Regions from separate parts of the Pseudoalteromonas sp. Angola-7 genome, predicted to be linked through region 3. Evidence: predicted binding sites of a transcription regulator. Region 3 holds the regulator's gene; each other region holds the start of a gene.
The links. The regulator sigma-54, encoded in region 3, starts transcription at its own class of promoters, with help from an activator protein. The targets are predictions, from matches to a motif close to GTTGGCACGNNNNTNGNNT.
Positions count from the first base shown of each region.

Region 1: the regulator sigma-54 is predicted to act here: its motif matches at 1,708-1,726, upstream of PSH50_RS19805 (EF-hand domain-containing protein).
Region 2: the regulator sigma-54 is predicted to act here: its motif matches at 2,101-2,119, upstream of PSH50_RS14205 (flagellar basal body rod protein FlgF).
Region 4: the regulator sigma-54 is predicted to act here: its motif matches at 1,926-1,944, upstream of PSH50_RS07910 (NarK family nitrate/nitrite MFS transporter).

Region 1 is NZ_JAQREL010000021.1:10,450-14,666, reverse strand. Features, by position in the region: gene PSH50_RS19815 (TrkH family potassium uptake protein) at 1-649, shown strand, start outside; gene PSH50_RS19810 (flagellar brake protein) at 679-1,341, shown strand; gene PSH50_RS19805 (EF-hand domain-containing protein) at 1,805-2,017, shown strand; gene PSH50_RS19800 (calmodulin-like protein) at 2,147-2,359, shown strand; gene PSH50_RS19795 (EF-hand domain-containing protein) at 2,538-2,753, shown strand; gene trkA (Trk system potassium transporter TrkA) at 2,838-4,214, opposite strand.
Region 2 is NZ_JAQREL010000010.1:144,276-148,492, forward strand. Features, by position in the region: gene flgH (flagellar basal body L-ring protein FlgH) at 1-490, opposite strand, end outside; gene flgG (flagellar basal-body rod protein FlgG) at 511-1,299, opposite strand; gene PSH50_RS14205 (flagellar basal body rod protein FlgF) at 1,321-2,064, opposite strand; gene flgE (flagellar hook protein FlgE) at 2,240-3,610, opposite strand; gene PSH50_RS14215 (flagellar hook assembly protein FlgD) at 3,669-4,217, opposite strand, start outside.
Region 3 is NZ_JAQREL010000003.1:420,646-424,862, forward strand. Features, by position in the region: gene lptA (lipopolysaccharide transport periplasmic protein LptA) at 1-349, shown strand, start outside; gene lptB (LPS export ABC transporter ATP-binding protein) at 346-1,071, shown strand; gene PSH50_RS06800 (RNA polymerase factor sigma-54) at 1,141-2,640, shown strand; gene hpf (ribosome hibernation promoting factor) at 2,668-2,955, shown strand; gene PSH50_RS06810 (PTS sugar transporter subunit IIA) at 2,960-3,412, shown strand; gene rapZ (RNase adapter RapZ) at 3,432-4,217, shown strand, end outside.
Region 4 is NZ_JAQREL010000004.1:184,981-189,197, reverse strand. Features, by position in the region: gene PSH50_RS07915 (bifunctional protein-serine/threonine kinase/phosphatase) at 1-349, opposite strand, end outside; gene PSH50_RS07910 (NarK family nitrate/nitrite MFS transporter) at 359-1,828, opposite strand; gene moeB (molybdopterin-synthase adenylyltransferase MoeB) at 2,117-2,875, shown strand; gene PSH50_RS07900 (ATP-binding cassette domain-containing protein) at 2,872-3,906, opposite strand; gene modB (molybdate ABC transporter permease subunit) at 3,899-4,217, opposite strand, start outside.

The DNA of each region.
Region 1 (4,217 bases), on a different contig from region 3:
CATTCGCGACCCTGAATTTAAAGTTTTTTTACTGATACAGTTAGCGCTGGTGGTGATTTGTTTTACGGTGCTCTCATCTAACGAAATATTTGCCGATGGCGATGAAACCCTCGATCAGGCCTTATTTCAGGCGGTTTCTATGAGTACCACAGCCGGTTTTGCCACTGATAACTTTTCTACTTGGCCGCTGTTTTTACCTATATTGCTTATTTTTTCGAGCTTTATAGGTGGCTGTGCAGGTTCAACCGGTGGCGGTATGAAAGTTGTACGCGTGTTTTTACTTTACCTACAAGGCATACGTGAGCTTAACCGCTTAGTGCACCCACGTGCTATATACTCTATTAAGCTTGGTCGTAAAGCCTTGCCCGATAAAGTAGTTGAAGCGGTTTGGGGGTTTTTCTCAGCGTACGCATTGGTATTTATTATTATAATGCTGGCGCTAATGGGAACCGGCATGGATAACATTACCGCGTTCTCTGCTACAGCGGCATGTTTAAATAATTTAGGCCCAGGCTTAGGTGATGTTGCCTCGCATTATGGGGCGGTGAGCGATGGTGCCAAATGGCTATTAACCATTGCCATGGTATTTGGTCGCTTAGAAATATTCACTTTACTCGTGCTATTTACGCCGACCTTTTGGCGTGGGTAATAATATAAAAATGATGCTCAGGAACAGGCATGCCACATTCTAATTTAGATAAATTACACCAGTTAACAACAGGGCGATTGGTCGACTTGGAAATTGTTACGCCTACCAGTAGTAAACGCGTGAAAACAGAGTTTATTGGCTTGCTAGAAAATAAATTTATTATTTTAAATTACCCAAGTTCAAAGCGTTTACCTGCTGCAAGTGATTACCTACGTGATGGTGTAATGGTGGTGGTAAGAGCGGTTATAGAAGGCAGTGGCGGACAAGTAATAGCATTTAGGCAGCAGCTTATGTCGGTTGCCTCACACCCTGCTAGGCTCATTTTTATTAATTACCCTACGCAAGTGCAGTTATTTGCACTGCGCGCGCAAACACGCATACCTACCTTATTACCTGCAAAATTAACTCTCAGTGACGATAGAGTACTTGAAGGGGTGATTAAAGACATCTCGCTTACCGGGGTGATGTTTGATGTACGCGGCGATCAAAACGATGAAAATATTAAAGATATGCAATGCACGGTGACGGTTGATACCAACAATAAAGCATTTACTGGCGAAATATGCAGTGTAAAAGAACACGCTGCGGGGGTTAATTGTGGTATTAAACTTTTAGCCAGTGAAGATGAAATGAAGGCATTTATGAAAGAGCACTTTATCGATCCCGCAATGCTTGAGTTGCCATTAGAGTAAGTACTTTCGCTTAATAGCAACAAATGGCCATTTTTTATTTTAGTGGCAGTCATATTTTTTAAAACTTCACAAAATATTTTTTATTTTCTATAAAAATCAGATGTATAGATTAGTTTTACGAGTGAGTTATTTTAATACGTTAGCTCCCCTCACGGCTAAAATTTAGTCTCTTTTTTCGATAAATCTTCACCCTTACAATTTACGCCGAAAATTGTAGCTTTTTTCTTTTATGTAACTAGCTGTTTTTATTGTATTTAAAAACTTAGCTTTACCCTTTGTTGCTAGTTTGCAACATAAAACCCCCGCAAATTTATCAAAAATAGCCAAGCACTAATTTAACTGATTGAAATTAATAAACTTTTAAAACTTGGCATTCAAGTTGTAATAGTCTGGCTGTACTGAACAATAACGTGATTTAAAGTAAAACACTTAATCGCACACATATACTTGAAGGAATTATATTATGAAAAGCATTAATAAAACTTTAGCACTTATCGCCCTTGCTTCATCATCAGCGGTATTTGCAGCAACCGATTTTGATACGTTAGATGTAGATGGCAGCGGCACAATTAGCAAATCAGAGGCATCAATTGATGCAAAACTGATGAGCATGTTCTCAGAATTAGATACTGACCAAGATGGTGAGCTATCAAAAGAAGAATTTTCAGAAGCTTAAAGTGTGGTAACAATCCTGAGTTGCCAATGACAACCTAAGTAGGCAAGGGAGCTTACGAAAAAGGATTACAAGGATTACGTACACCACGTAGTGAACTTAACTAATTTGTTTATATTGAAGGATTAAATTATGAAGCATTTAAATAAAGCACTCGCATTTATGGCTATTGCCTCTTCTTCTGCTGCCTTTGCAGGGACTGATTTTGACACGCTAGATGTAGATGGCAATGGTGCCATTAGCCAAGCTGAGGCATCGGTTGATGCGGATTTAATGGCTGAGTTTGTTGAGCTTGATACCGACGGAAATGGTGAGCTTTCAAAGCAAGAGTTCTCTAAATACTAGGGTGTGATGATCTTTGCCAATTGAGCGCAGGACAGCGCATGTTCACTTAGCAAAGAGTCATTTTCTCTAATCCAATGTGCATTAAAACTTAATAATGCACATTGGCAAAAGCACTTTTTAGTTAATTTTTAAACCCATGGATCTTAGAAAAGGATTTCCTCTTAATTAGGACACAACTATGAAAACATTAAATACAGCACTTGCCGTTATCGTATTAGCTTCTTCATCAGCGGCGTATGCTGCAGTCGACTTTGCCTCGTTTGATGCCGATGGTGATGGTGCAATTTCAAAGCAAGAAGCGCAGGTAAATTCACAGCTAGTGAAAATTTTTGACCAGCTAGATACTGATGGTAATGGTGAAATTTCTGAGCAAGAGTTTTCAAAAGTACAGTAATTAGAAGCTGCTAAGCAGGGTTGCCTAGCATTAAAAAACATACTCCACTAAAGCCGCCTTAGTCAGCGGCTTTTTTGTGTTTAACTATAAAAATATAGCGCTAACTTGGAATAGCTTTTCTACTACGTTGATATGCTTTTTATCGATTAAAAACATAATAACGTGATCACCAGACATAATAACGGTGTCGTCGTGGGCAATCAGTACGTCGTCATTACGTACAATAGCGCCAATCGTTGTACCTGCAGGTAGCTTGATATCGGCAATCGCACGGCCAACTACTTTTGATGTGTTTTCATCGCCATGGGCAACGGCTTCAATGGCCTCTGCCGCGCCTTTACGTAACGAGTACACATTAACAATATCGCCACGGCGTACGTGTGTAAGTAGCGCCGAAATAGTTGCTTGTTGTGGTGATATAGCAATATCTATTTCACCCCCTTGCACTAAATCTACATACGCACCACGCTGAATAAGCACCATGGTTTTTTGTGCGCCCATGCGTTTTGCAAGCATGGCCGACATTATATTTGCTTCATCGTCGTTGGTTACGGCAATAAACACATCAACTTGTTCTATGTGCTCTTCAGATAGTAGTTCTTGGTCTGAGGCGTCTCCACAAAACACGACGGTGTTATCTAGCATTTCAGAGAGTTGCTCAGCACGCTCTTTACTGCGCTCTAATAACTTAACGCTGTGGTTTTTTTCCAGTGAGCGAGCAAGGCCTGCACCAATGTTACCGCCACCGGCTATCATAATTTTTTTGTAAGAACGCTCAAGTTTTTGTAGCTCGTTCATAACCGCACGAATATGCTTAGTGGCAGCAATGAAAAATACTTCATCGTCCGCTTCTATTACCGTGGTGCCCAGTGGTTTTATAGCTTTACCTTGGCGATAAATTGCTGCTACACGGGTTTCTACATTCGGAATATGCTCTTTTAAAGCAGAAAGCGCATAACCCACTAATAAGCCACCGTAGTAAGCTTTTACAGCCACAAGAGAGAGCATGCCATCGGCAAATTGCAGCACTTGCAACGCGCCTGGGTAATCTATTAAACGGCGAATATATTTGGTAACAAGTGCTTCGGGGGCAATATAGTGATCAACCGGGAGGTCATCGTTATGAAATAGCTTTTCGCGGTATTTTAAATATTGCTCTGATCGGATACGGGCTATTTTAGTGGGCGTATTAAAAATACTATACGCGACTTGGCAGGCCACCATATTGACTTCATCTGAGCTGGTTACCGCAATAATCATGTCGGCGTCTTCAGCACCTGCACGTCTGAGCACATCTGGGTGAGCACTGTGCCCCGTGACCCCTTGTAAGTCGTACTTATCTTGTAGCTCTCGTAAGCGGTTGCCGTCTATATCAACAACGGTTATTTCGTTTTGTTCGCCAACTAAGTTTTCAGCAAGCGTACCACCGACTTGTCCGGCACCGAGTATGATTATTTTCATTAT
Region 2 (4,217 bases), on a different contig from region 3:
TTAGCCATTTTTCACCACGGATAACTAAGTTACCATTGGGTAAAACACGCATAACATTTACAGAAATATCACCCACTAAACTGTTTGACTGATTTGATTTAGAGTCACCGGTAAATGATGAATCACTACCAATACCAAACTGAATACTGTCGCCACCTATATTTACAGGTAAGCCACCTAATCCAATAATGGGGTCCAAACTGGCGTCGGTTTCTTTGTCAGTTTCAGTTTTTGCGGCTTTTGTAGCTTGTGTTGACTCTTCAAGCTTGACGGTGATGATATCGCCTGTTCTAAGCGCTTTTTTATCTGAATACAGGTCATTAAATGTGTTGGTATTAAATAGCGAACCTGTTGCAACAACGGGCTCTGCTACGGGCTCTGGGTACATGGGTGCGTAGTATGGGTCGTCTTGAACCACTTCACTATTTTGCGTAGAAACACAGCCACTTAAAAATATGGTGCCTGCAGCAAATAAAATAACTTTACGCATAACTATCCCCTTGTGCACGATTATAACTGTTGATTGATGTAGCTCATCATTTCGTCAACGGCTGAAATTACTTTTGAATTCATTTCGTAAACACGTTGTGTTTCGATAAGGTTTACCAGTTCTTCTGTTACATTAACGTTTGATGTTTCAAGCGAGCCCTGAATAATAGTACCCAACCCTTCTACGCCTGGATTACCTTGCACAGGTGCCCCACTAACAGCCGTTTCGGTGTAAAGGTTTTGACCAATTGGCTCAAGACCAGATGGATTAATAAAGTCGCTAATTGTTAGCTGACCAATCACCACATTATCGGCTTGCCCTGCAACACGTACAGATACTTCACCATCTTGAGAAACCGTAATTGATTGCGCATCATCGGGAACATTCATTTCGGGCTGAACAACAAAGCCAGCACCTGAAGTAACAATGCGGCCGTCTTCATCGGTAGTAAATTGTCCATTACGCGAATAGGCAATATTGCCATCAGGTTGCAACACTTCAAAAAAGCCTTCGCCTGAGATCATCCAATCAAGTGAGTTTTCAGTGGTAAGCATATTGCCTTGCGTAAACTCTTTTTGGTTAGCAACCACTTTTGCACCGGCACCAAGCATTAGGCCTGATGGTAACTCAGTATCTTGTGATGATCGCCCGCCAGGTTGGTTGATGTTTTGATACAGTAAATCTTCAAAAATAGCGCGGCTCTTTTTGTAACCTACGGTACTGGCATTCGCCAAATTATTTGAAATAACTGAAATATCAGTTTGTTGAGCGTCTAGCCCTGTTTTACTTATCCACAATGCAGGATTCATAAGTATGCCCTCATTTTAAAGTTAAACTATGCGCATCAACTGATCTTGACGTTCGTCAATCTCTTCAGCTGTTTTCATTAGTTTTACTTGTAACTCAAATTGACGTTGGTGGTTGATCATATCGACCATTTCGTGAACTGGATTAACGTTAGACATTTCCAGTGCACCACTTAACACTTTTACATTTTCAGAGGTATCAACGGTTTGCCCAGGTACTGGTCTAAATAAACCATCGTTACCTTTTTCAAGCTGCCTGCTGTTTCCTTCAACAACACGTAGCGTGTCTACTTCTTCTAAAAAATTGGCTGGTGCGCCTTGCGGGCGAACCTGAATGGCGCCATCTGCACTAAAGCTTATTTTTTCAATAGGGACAGGTAGAATTACGGGGCCACCTTCGCCAATAACTTGACGACCATGGCTCGTTACTAACATGCCTTGTGCAGTAATGTTCAGCGTACCGACTTTAGTGTAGGCTTCATTCCCTGAGTCATCTTGAACAGCGAGCCAGGCGTTATCGCTCATGGCAATGTCTAAATCTCGCCCTGTTTCGATTATGCCGCCAGAGGTCATGTTAGAACCAGGTCGCTCTTGCATAGAAAACACTCGGGTCGGCAAGCCCTCGCCAAATGCTTGCATAGAACGCGCTTGCGCGAAGTCAGCTTTAAAACCTGTGGTATTTGCGTTTGCCAAATTATTGGCTTTAAGTGCAAGCCCCTGTAGGCTTTGCTTAGCGCCAGAGGCCGCAATGTAGACCATTTTGTCCATAACATCGACTCACATAAAAAATCTCTGAGTTGATAAATGCAAAATAGATGCCAGATTAAATTTGACGCAATATAAGGAAGGTATTGAACGGTTCAGCTAGGCTAATTTGTGGTATTAGGTATAAAAAAGGCTGCAAAAATGCAGCCTTAAAATCTTAACCAAAAATAAGGTTAACTTATCGAATCTGCAAAATACTTTGCTGAATTGTTGAGTTAACTTCAAGCGCTCGAGAGTTTGCTTGGTAGTTACGTTGAGCGGTAATCAAATCAACTAATTCGTTTGTTAAGTTGGTATTTGATTGCTCAAGTGCGGATGAATTAATACTACCAAAAGTACCCGAGCCTGCTTCACCGGCTACCGGCTCGCCAGAGTCAATACTTTGCTTCCAGCTGGTATCGCCTACTTGCGATAAACCTTGTGAGTTTGGAAAACGTACCATAGCCACTTGCCCTAAGTAGGTTGAATCACCATTACTGTACGAGGCCACAATTTTACCGTCTGTACCAATATCAATACCCGCTAAACGACCGACTGTAGAACCATCTTGGTCAAGGGCTTTTACTTCAAAACCACTTGAGTACTGAGTGGGAATACGTCCTGCTGTGTTATTTTCATCGCGCCAATTTAACTCAATACCCGTGCTTGGAAATGTCGCGCCGTTATCAAGCATTGACGATAAACCAGTGCCTGCACCTGCCGGTAAATTAATTTCGTCAAATGTTGTGGCGTTAGTATTTGCTATACCGTTGGTTGTCGCAGGTAAACCACTAGAGTCGAAGCCAAGTGTAGCTATCGGTGTATAAGGTGTAGTTGTTTGCTCTGCACCTGATGTACCATCTACAACTTTCCCATCTAAGGTGGCGTATACCTCCCAGCTGTTATCAGTACCACCTGCAGCAGCGTCTTCTTCTTTAACAAAAAAGTACTGAAGAATATGCGGCTCACCCAGTGAATCATAAACGGTTGTAGACGTTGACGAGTTATACGTACCATTTGATGTAGGGTCAAAAGCAAGGCCTGTAGCATCTGCTGTTGCATCTAAATTAAATGACAAAAATACGTTTTCTGTAGCGCGAGGCGAACCAGATGAATCAGGAATTTGAATTGGGTTAGTTGTACTTAGACTTACCGATGTGGTGTCCCCACTTGATGCATCAACCGGAAAAGCTTGTAAGTAATTACCTTTGGCGTCAACCATAAAATTGTCTTGATTAAGCTTAAATGCACCTGCACGAGTATAGGTTAAATCTTGCGACGAAATATCATCGGTCATTGCAAAGTAACCTTCGCCAGTAATCGCTAAGTCTAACGAGTTGTTAGTAAATTGCAGTGAGCCTTGATGAAATTGCTGTGCAACCATGGTTGTTTGCACACCATCACCATTTTTGGTTTTACCTGCGCTAAACACAGATGCAGCATATACATCAGCAAATTCAGCCCGCGATTCTTTAAAACCAGTGGTATTTACGTTAGCAATATTATTTGCTGTTACGTCTAAGTCTTTTTGAGCGGCAGCTAGGCCTGTAAGTGCGATATTAAAGCTCATAATTCACCTCTAACTTTTAATCTAATAGCCTGCTAGCAGGCGAAATACTTTTAAATGGTTATGCGATCTCTGCGACATCCGTCAACCTAACCGCACCCTCTTTGGTGTTAATAATAATGCCACTAGAGCCGTTGATATTAACGCTTTCAATGTTTTTGAATGTGGCTACCGGTAAGCTTGAAAACTCGCCGTTGGTACTGCCCTCTGCAGTAATCGTGTATTCGCCCTCTGGTAGGCGTTCGCCAGATTCATTATTCCCATCCCAACTAAAGCGCACAGCACCCGCTGCTTGCGAACCCATATCGATAGTTCTTACCAGTTGCCCAGAGGCATCTGTGACTTTGATTTTTAAATTATCAACGGCTTCTTCAGCAACTGCCGACCCTTTTGCCTCGCCACTTTCACCAAGTTCAAGCGTATTAGATTCTAAAAGCGCTTGTTTACCAACCAGGGTTGATGCTTGTAAAGCAGAGTTTGAAGTCATTGATGAGGCAAGCGACTCAAAATTTGTGTTTAAATCTGTGATACCTTGCGCCATGGTAAAATTAGTCATTTGCGCAATCATCTGATCGTTATCAGCCGGATTACTCGGATCCTGATACGATAG
Region 3 (4,217 bases):
CGACCGACTCGAAGTACATAAACGTGAAGACTTAGGGGATAACAAACAACTCCTTATTGCCACTGGCAGCCCAGCCTACTTCGAAGAAAAGCAAGACGATGGGACCGTAATGAGTGCCAGTGCAAACGAAGTACGTTACGACGTAGCAAAGCGCTTTTTAACACTTGTTGGCGATGCTGAAGTCGCACAAGCCGGTCAAAAAATTAATGCTAAAAGTATTACCTACGATATGCAGCAGCAGCTTATTAGCGCAGAAAAAGACGAAAACTCTACGGATCGTGTCCACACAATTTTAGTGCCTGTTGAAGCAAAAATTAAAGAAAAAACAGGTAACGAAGGTCAACCATGAGCACCTTAAAAGCAGAACTATTAGCAAAAAGCTATAAAGGCCGCCAAGTTGTAAAAAATGTAGGCCTTGAGGTAGAAGCCGGCAGCATTGTTGGCTTATTGGGCCCTAATGGCGCAGGTAAAACCACCACCTTTTACATGATTGTAGGGTTAGTACCTAGCGACAAAGGTAAAATTTCTATTGATGATAACGACATTACGTTATTGCCTATGCACAGCCGCGCACGCTTAGGCATTGGCTATTTGCCGCAAGAGTCATCAATATTTAGAAAGCTGACAGTTTATCAAAACTTAATGGCTATTTTAGAAACGCGTAAAGAGCTCAATAAAGCCGCACGTGAAGAAACGCTTAACAACTTACTTGATGAATTTAGTATCCAGCATATTCGCGATAGCCAAGGTATGGCGCTTTCTGGTGGTGAACGCCGCCGTGTAGAAATTGCCAGAGCACTGGCAGCAAACCCTAAATTTATTTTATTGGATGAGCCTTTTGCTGGTGTTGATCCGATTTCAGTGTTAGATATAAAGAAAATAATAGAACATCTTAAAAACCGTGGCATTGGCGTATTAATTACCGATCACAATGTAAGAGAAACCCTTGATGTTTGTGAAAAAGCCTACATTGTTTCTCATGGGGAGCTAATTGCATCTGGCACCCCAGAACACGTATTAAATGACAAAACTGTACGCGATGTTTATTTAGGCGAGCAATTTAGGCTGTAACATTTAAGCCACACCTACAAGCATCTGCTAATATTAATTATAACAACACAAAAGGATTGTTAGAGATACATGAGGCAATCATTACAGCTGCGCATGGGCCAGCAACTTACAATGACTCCACAATTGCAACAAGCGATTCGCTTGCTGCAGCTCAGTACATTGGATCTCCAGCAAGAAATACAAGAAGCACTTGATAGCAACCCGCTATTAGAAGTAGAAGAGCAAGATTACACGGAAGAGTCGGCTGGAAAAAATGAACAAAAAGCAGATACGGATGATGTAACCGTAAGCGCATCGGCTGACGATACAACCAGCGAGTACGAGCAAGACAGTGGCGAAGCTTTAAATAAAGACACCGTTAGCGATGATATGGCAATGGATGTAACTTGGGATGAGTACATGAGCGCAGCCCCTGCTGCATCCTCAGGCCCAATGCCGGAAGATGAGTCTATTTATCAAGGTGCCTCTACTGAAACGCTACATGAGTATCTAATGTGGCAGCTTCAGCTTACTCCCTTTAGCCCCACTGACGAAGCCATTGCTATTGCCATTGTAGAAGCTGTAGATGACTCGGGTATTTTAACGCTAAGTTGCGAAGAGATTTTAGAGAGCTTTAACCAAGAAAACGATGACGAAGTTGAAGTTGAACTTGATGAAATAGAAGCCGTTTTAAAGCGTATTCAGTTATTTGACCCTGTAGGTATAGCCGCGCGCAGTTTACAAGAGTGCTTGTGTATTCAGCTAAACCAGTTTGATAAAGACACCCCTTTTATAGAACAAACTAAAATGATCTTAACCGATCACATTGATCTATTAGCGGCACGCGACTATCGTACATTAATGAAAAAGACTAAGCTTAAAGAAGACGAGCTTAAAGAGGTCATGACCCTAATACATACCCTCAACCCAAAACCTGCAGATACAATAGTAAGGGAAGAGTCGGAGTATGTAATACCGGATGTGTCGGTTAAAAAAATAAAAGGCCGCTGGGTGGTAGAGCTAAACCCAGATAGCATGCCAAAAATACGCGTAAATAGTCAGTACGCGGCTATGTCACGTACCGTAAAATCAAGTGGTGATAGCCAATTTATTCGCTCTCACTTACAAGAAGCTAAATGGTTTATAAAAAGCCTTGAAAGCAGAAACGACACGCTGCTCAAAGTAACAAACTGTATTGTAAAACAGCAACAGGCATTTTTTGAACATGGCCCCGAAGCCATGAAGCCAATGGTTTTAAACGATGTTGCTGAAATGGTAGAAATGCATGAATCGACAATTTCGCGTGTTACCACGCAAAAATATATGCATACGCCACGTGGTATTTTTGAGCTTAAGTATTTTTTCTCAAGCCACGTAAGCACTGAAAACGGCGGAGAGTGTTCATCAACCGCAATACGTGCCCTAATTAAAAAGCTAATTGCCGCGGAAAACTCAGCTAAACCATTGAGTGATAGTAAAATTGCGGATATATTGGCAGAGCAAGGAATTAAAGTAGCTAGACGCACAATAGCAAAATACCGTGAATCGCTAGCTATTCCACCGTCAAATCAGAGAAAGAGTTTGATATAAGACGTAAAAAACAAAGAGGAAATGCTTATGCAACTAAACCTAACTGGTCGTCACGTAGAAGTAACTGATTCACTTAGAGACTATGTAAATAATAAATTTGCAAAGCTAGAAAGGCACTCAGATCATATTAGCAATGTGCATGTCATTCTCGATGTAGAAAAACTCAACCAAAAAGCAGAAGCGACTATTCATGTAAGTGGCGCAGATTTATTTGCCTCAACAGAGCACCAAGATATGTATGCCGCTATAGACTCGTTGATTGACAAGCTCGATCGTCAAGTCATAAAACATAAAGAGAAGCTTGCTAGACACTAATATTATGAAATTAAGTACATTAGTATGCCAGGACTGCAGCAAAGCTGCGGTCCTTTTTAGTAGTAAAAAAAGAATTTTAGAGTTTATCAGTGAGCTAGCTCATGAAAAGCTCCCCTACTTACCACAACAAGATATTCTTAATGCGCTGGCAAGCAGAGAAAAGCTAGGCAGTACTGGTATTGGCCGAGGTATCGCCATTCCTCATGGCAGAATGGGTGGCGTAGAAGAGCCGCTGGCTTTAGTACTTGTTAGCGACACCCCTGTTAACTTTGATGCTATTGATAACTGCCCTGTTGATATTTTTGTTGCACTCATCGTACCAGATGGCGATAACCAACAGCACCTAAAGACTCTGGCAACCATAGCTGATAAACTGAGCAACAAAGAATTTTGTAAACAGCTGCGTAGTGCTAAAACCGATGCAGAGCTGTATCAAGTAATTGTTGATCAATCGTAGTAAATACTAAGGGCTATAAATGGAGTTAATTATCATAAGCGGCCGTTCTGGTTCAGGTAAGTCGGTTGCTTTACGCGTGGTTGAAGATTTAGGCTATTATTGCGTAGATAATATTCCGGTCAACTTACTGCCCTCTTTAGTGCGAAGTGTTTCAGATAACTATGACAAAATAGCCGTTAGTATAGATGTTCGTAATATCCCCAAAGAACAAGACGAATTTAACGATATTCTCGAGTACCTTCCTGACTTTGCTAAACCCACACTGTTTTATTTAGATAGTGATGATCAAACACTGATCAAACGTTTTTCAGAAACACGCAGATTACACCCTTTATCCATCGATTCGCTGCCGCTTGATTTAGCAATAAAAAAAGAAAAAGAGCTGCTTGATGTACTCGTAACGCGCGCTGACTTTATGCTTGATACTACCGATTTAAGTGTGCACCAATTAGCAGAGTCAATTCGCGAAAAAATACTGGGTAAAAAAGATAAGCAACTTATTGTAACGTTTGAATCGTTTGGCTTTAAACACGGCATACCTAAAGAAGCTGATTATGTTTTTGATGCTCGCTTTTTGCCAAACCCCCACTGGGAGCCTGAACTTAAACCGCTTACGGGCCTTGATCAACCAGTAAAAGATTTTTTGGCAAATCACAGCATAGTGCAAAAATTCACTTGGCAAATTCAAACCTTTGTACAAACTTGGTTGCCACACTTAGAGCGTAATAACCGTAGTTACCTCACTATTGCAATAGGCTGCACTGGTGGTCAACACCGCTCGGTTTATTTAGCGCAAGCCATTGGT
Region 4 (4,217 bases), on a different contig from region 3:
GGCGCTGGCCAAGGTGATTGTAGTTAACCGATTGCGAATACAGCCACTGATTTAAACTGGCCAATACCTTAGATACCGACTTTTTAACGGCCCAACTTGGTGGTGTATTTAAATACTCATTTATAAAGTGCGTTACCGATAACTGTGACGCTTGTTTGGCATTTTTTGCTGATGAGCACCCATCGGCCAAGCAGGCAATAACCCCTTTTGACTCTTTTTCTTGCGCTTGAGTATTAAGGGCAGCAAACGCATCTTGGTTTTCGGTTTTTATACCTTTGCTGCTATAGCCACCAAACTCTACGTTGAGTTCGTTTTTAAGTGCGCTGGCTTTTTGGGTTTCATCAAACATAAGGTTGCCTTAAGTCACAGAAATCAGTTCAACGGTGCCATCTTCGTTTACTTCTGTGATATGGCCATCGGGTTCTTTCATAAATAACAAAGCACCTAAACCTAACAATGCGCTTGCCGCGATAATCATAAAGAATGTTTGGTAATCAACTAATGAAAGCGCCGTTAAATATACAACAGCTCCGACATTACCGTACGCTCCCGTCATACCTGCAATTTGCCCAGTTAAACGGCGTTTAATTAGTGGCACAGCGGCAAATACAGCCCCTTCCCCTGCTTGCACAAAGAACGAACACGCCATGGCAGCGGCAACTGCAAGCCAAAGCGGCCAGCTAGCATCAACTAAACCCATAACAAAATAACCTACAGCTAAGCCGGTGGTAAGTACAATCAGTGTTTTACGACGACCCATTCTATCTGAGATCCAACCACCACCAGGACGAGAGGCTAAGTTCATAAATGCATAGGCTGATGCAAGTAAACCTGCGTACACCATATCAAGGCCAAATACTTCCATAAAAAATAATGGCAACATAGATACAACGGCAAGCTCTGAGCCAAATGTTGTAAAGTACAGAACATTTAAAACAGCCACTTGCTTAAATTCGTAACGATGTGATTCTGGAACAGGTTGTTTAAAAATATGGCCGTTTATGTCATACGTTTTATACACTTCGTAAAGATAAAGCAGCACCAAAAATACATATGTACCAATAACAAAACTTTCAGAAAGTAAGCTTGCGCCCGATGGCGAAAGCTTCCATGTCAGTAGTGCTAAAGCACCGTACATAGGTAGCTTCATTATAAGAAGTAATACAAAGTCGCCTTTGCTGGTTACTTCCATTGCCCCGACTTTTTTAGGCTTAAAGTACGTGCCACCTTTAGGTGTGTCCGATACATTTAAATACCAAATAACACCAAAAATTACGCTTAACACTCCCGTTAAGCCAATCGCATAGCGCCAACCATCGTCACCGCCAAACATAAGCGCTAATACTGGTAATAGCATTGCGGCTGCCGCCGAGCCAAAGTTACCCCAGCCGCCGTAAATACCTTCGGCTGTACCCAACTCGTTTGCCGGGAACCACTCGCTCACCATGCGAATACCAACAACAAAACCCGCACCAATAAAACCAAGTGCAAAACGGGCAATAGCGGCTTGCTCAAATGTGGTCGCCATCGCAAACATAAAACACGGGATACTACATAAAATGAGTAGAGCTGCGTATACAATACGCGGGCCAAATTTATCGGTTAGCATACCTACTACAACACGCGCCGGAATAGTTAAGGCAACATTTAAAATAAGCAGTGTTTTTACTTGTGCCATAGTAATACCTAGCGAACCCGCTATAGCACCTAATAATGGTGCATGGTTAAACCAGACAAAAAACGAAATAAAAAACACCATCCAGCTTAAATGCAGTATTTTCATTTTTCCGCTAAACGATATGAGATTAAACCCAGTACTCGGTTGCATGTTATTTTTTCCTTGTAACGATTATTGTTTTAAGCAGTACATACTACTTTGGTAGCATATATACCGCGCCAGTTGTTAAATTAACGTTAACCACATTCAGCAATTACCAAGCCAACAATTAATAACTAACAAATTCAGCTGGTTACAATTTTCTTTATTGATAGTAATTTTCCTTTGCACTATTTAAGTAGCAGCAATGGGCGTTAACAGTGCAAAGATTTTTAAAGCTTTACTTGCTCTGAGTTTTAACTACTTGGTATTGTTACAAAAAAATTTGAGCGCACATTTATGCAAAAACCGCCTTTATCTTATCAGCAGCAATTACGTTATTCTCGCCACATTATGCTTGTACAACTTGATATAGATGGACAAGAAAAACTGTGGCAATCTCATGCGCTTATAGTGGGTTTAGGCGGTTTAGGCTGCCCGGTTGCACAGTACTTAGCAGCATCAGGAGTAGGAACATTAACCCTTGTTGATAACGATGTAGTTGATGCGACAAACTTGCAAAGGCAGGTGCTTTACAAACAAACAGATGTAGGTAGCTTAAAAACACACGCAGCTAAAGCACAGTTAACCAGCTTAAATGATGAAATAGATATACATACAATTGATGCTTTTTTAGATAAAGACTTTGCACTTAATACGCTATTAAACACTGTTGATGTAGTTATAGATTGCTCTGACAACTTAGCCACGCGAAACCTACTCAATAGCGCCTGCTATAATACCAACACGCCATTAGTATCGGGCTCTGCAATTAGAATGGAAGGCCAAGTTGCCTGTTTTACCATGGCACAAAATAGCCATTGTTATGGGTGCTTATCTCAGTTATTTAGTGAGCAAACACAAAGCTGCTCAGAATCGGGGGTCCTTTCCCCAATTGTAGGGTTAATTGGCAGTATTCAAGCAACTGAGGCACTTAAATTATTAGCTGGCTTGCCTAGTAAACTTACTGAACAACTATTACTGGTGGATGGGCTTAGCATGGAGTTTAACCGCTTTAACATTACAAAAAATAAGCATTGCGCGGTGTGTGGAGCTTAATTAGTCTCTAGGTTATTAATGCTAACGTACAGTAGCTCACCTTTATTTACCTCATTTTGCTGCCACTGGCGTTTTGATGCGGTGCAATAAATTAGCTGAGTATCGACGGTAATTGTAAGCTGGTATTGATTATTAATAAGCTTGGCGTGTTCAAATACACCTATGAGAACATTACAGTCACTCGTAGCACCAGGCTTAGCTTTGCTGCAAGTAATTTGCGCGCTTTCTACTATTAACTTTTGGTTTTTCTTAATGTGCTCAGGCGCTACATATAAGCTCTGATTACTGTTGTTTAGTGTAAGTTTGTATACCTGAAAATTTTCATCAAATTGTTGATTGCTATAATTTAATACGCTTAACGGCGTTTGGTTGTAGCTTGCATAAATAGCATTGGCAACTTGCTGTGCATTACCCTGCGCTAGCACTTTACCTTTAACTATGTGTAACAGGGTATCACTGCAAAAAAGTAGCTCTTTTAAAGAGTGACTCACAATTATGAATTTAATGGCGTGCTGCTTATTTAGCTCTTGTACTGCGCTAAGCATATTAAAGCGAGTGTGCCAATCTAGTGCGCTAAAGGGCTCATCAAGCAATATAACCGATTGGCCGCTTAAAAGTGTTCTGCCAAAAATAACGCGCTGTTGCTCACCGCCGGATAAGCCCGATACATCACGATTTAATAATGGCTCTAAGTTTAAAAGCGCGCTAACCCGCTCAAGAGTTAAAGTGGTTGATTTGTTTTTACAATGCTTTTGCGTAAATTGCAAGTTACCCAAAACATTTAAATGCGGGAACAACGGGCACGACTGCAGTTGTAAAGTAAGTGCGCGTTTATCAGGCGCTAGATGAGTAATATTTTTATTATTAATATAAACACTGCGTGCACTGTTAAGCCCAGCTATAGCGTGCAACAAGCTTGATTTACCAGAGCCTGATGGCCCAAACACACCTAATATATTAAAGTCATTAATGCTAATATCTACATCAAGATTAAAGCTATCAAAAACTTGCTTACACTGTAATTTAAGCACGATTAGCGGCTCCGTTTATCACGGTTTTATTAAATTTAAATAATAAAACTAAACACGCAAACGAAATTGCAAGAAGCACTAACGACAACTGATGCGCAGCACCATAGTTTAACGATTCAACATGATCATAAAGCGCAATAGATACCACTTGTGTTTCGCCTTGAATATTTCCGCCTATCATTAATACTAATCCAAATTCGCCCAATGTATGGGCAAAACCCAACGCAAATGCACTGCCTATGCTGGGCTTTAATAAAGGCAGCGTTAAATAAAAAAAACGCTTAACTGGGCTGATCCCAAGCGCTACCGCG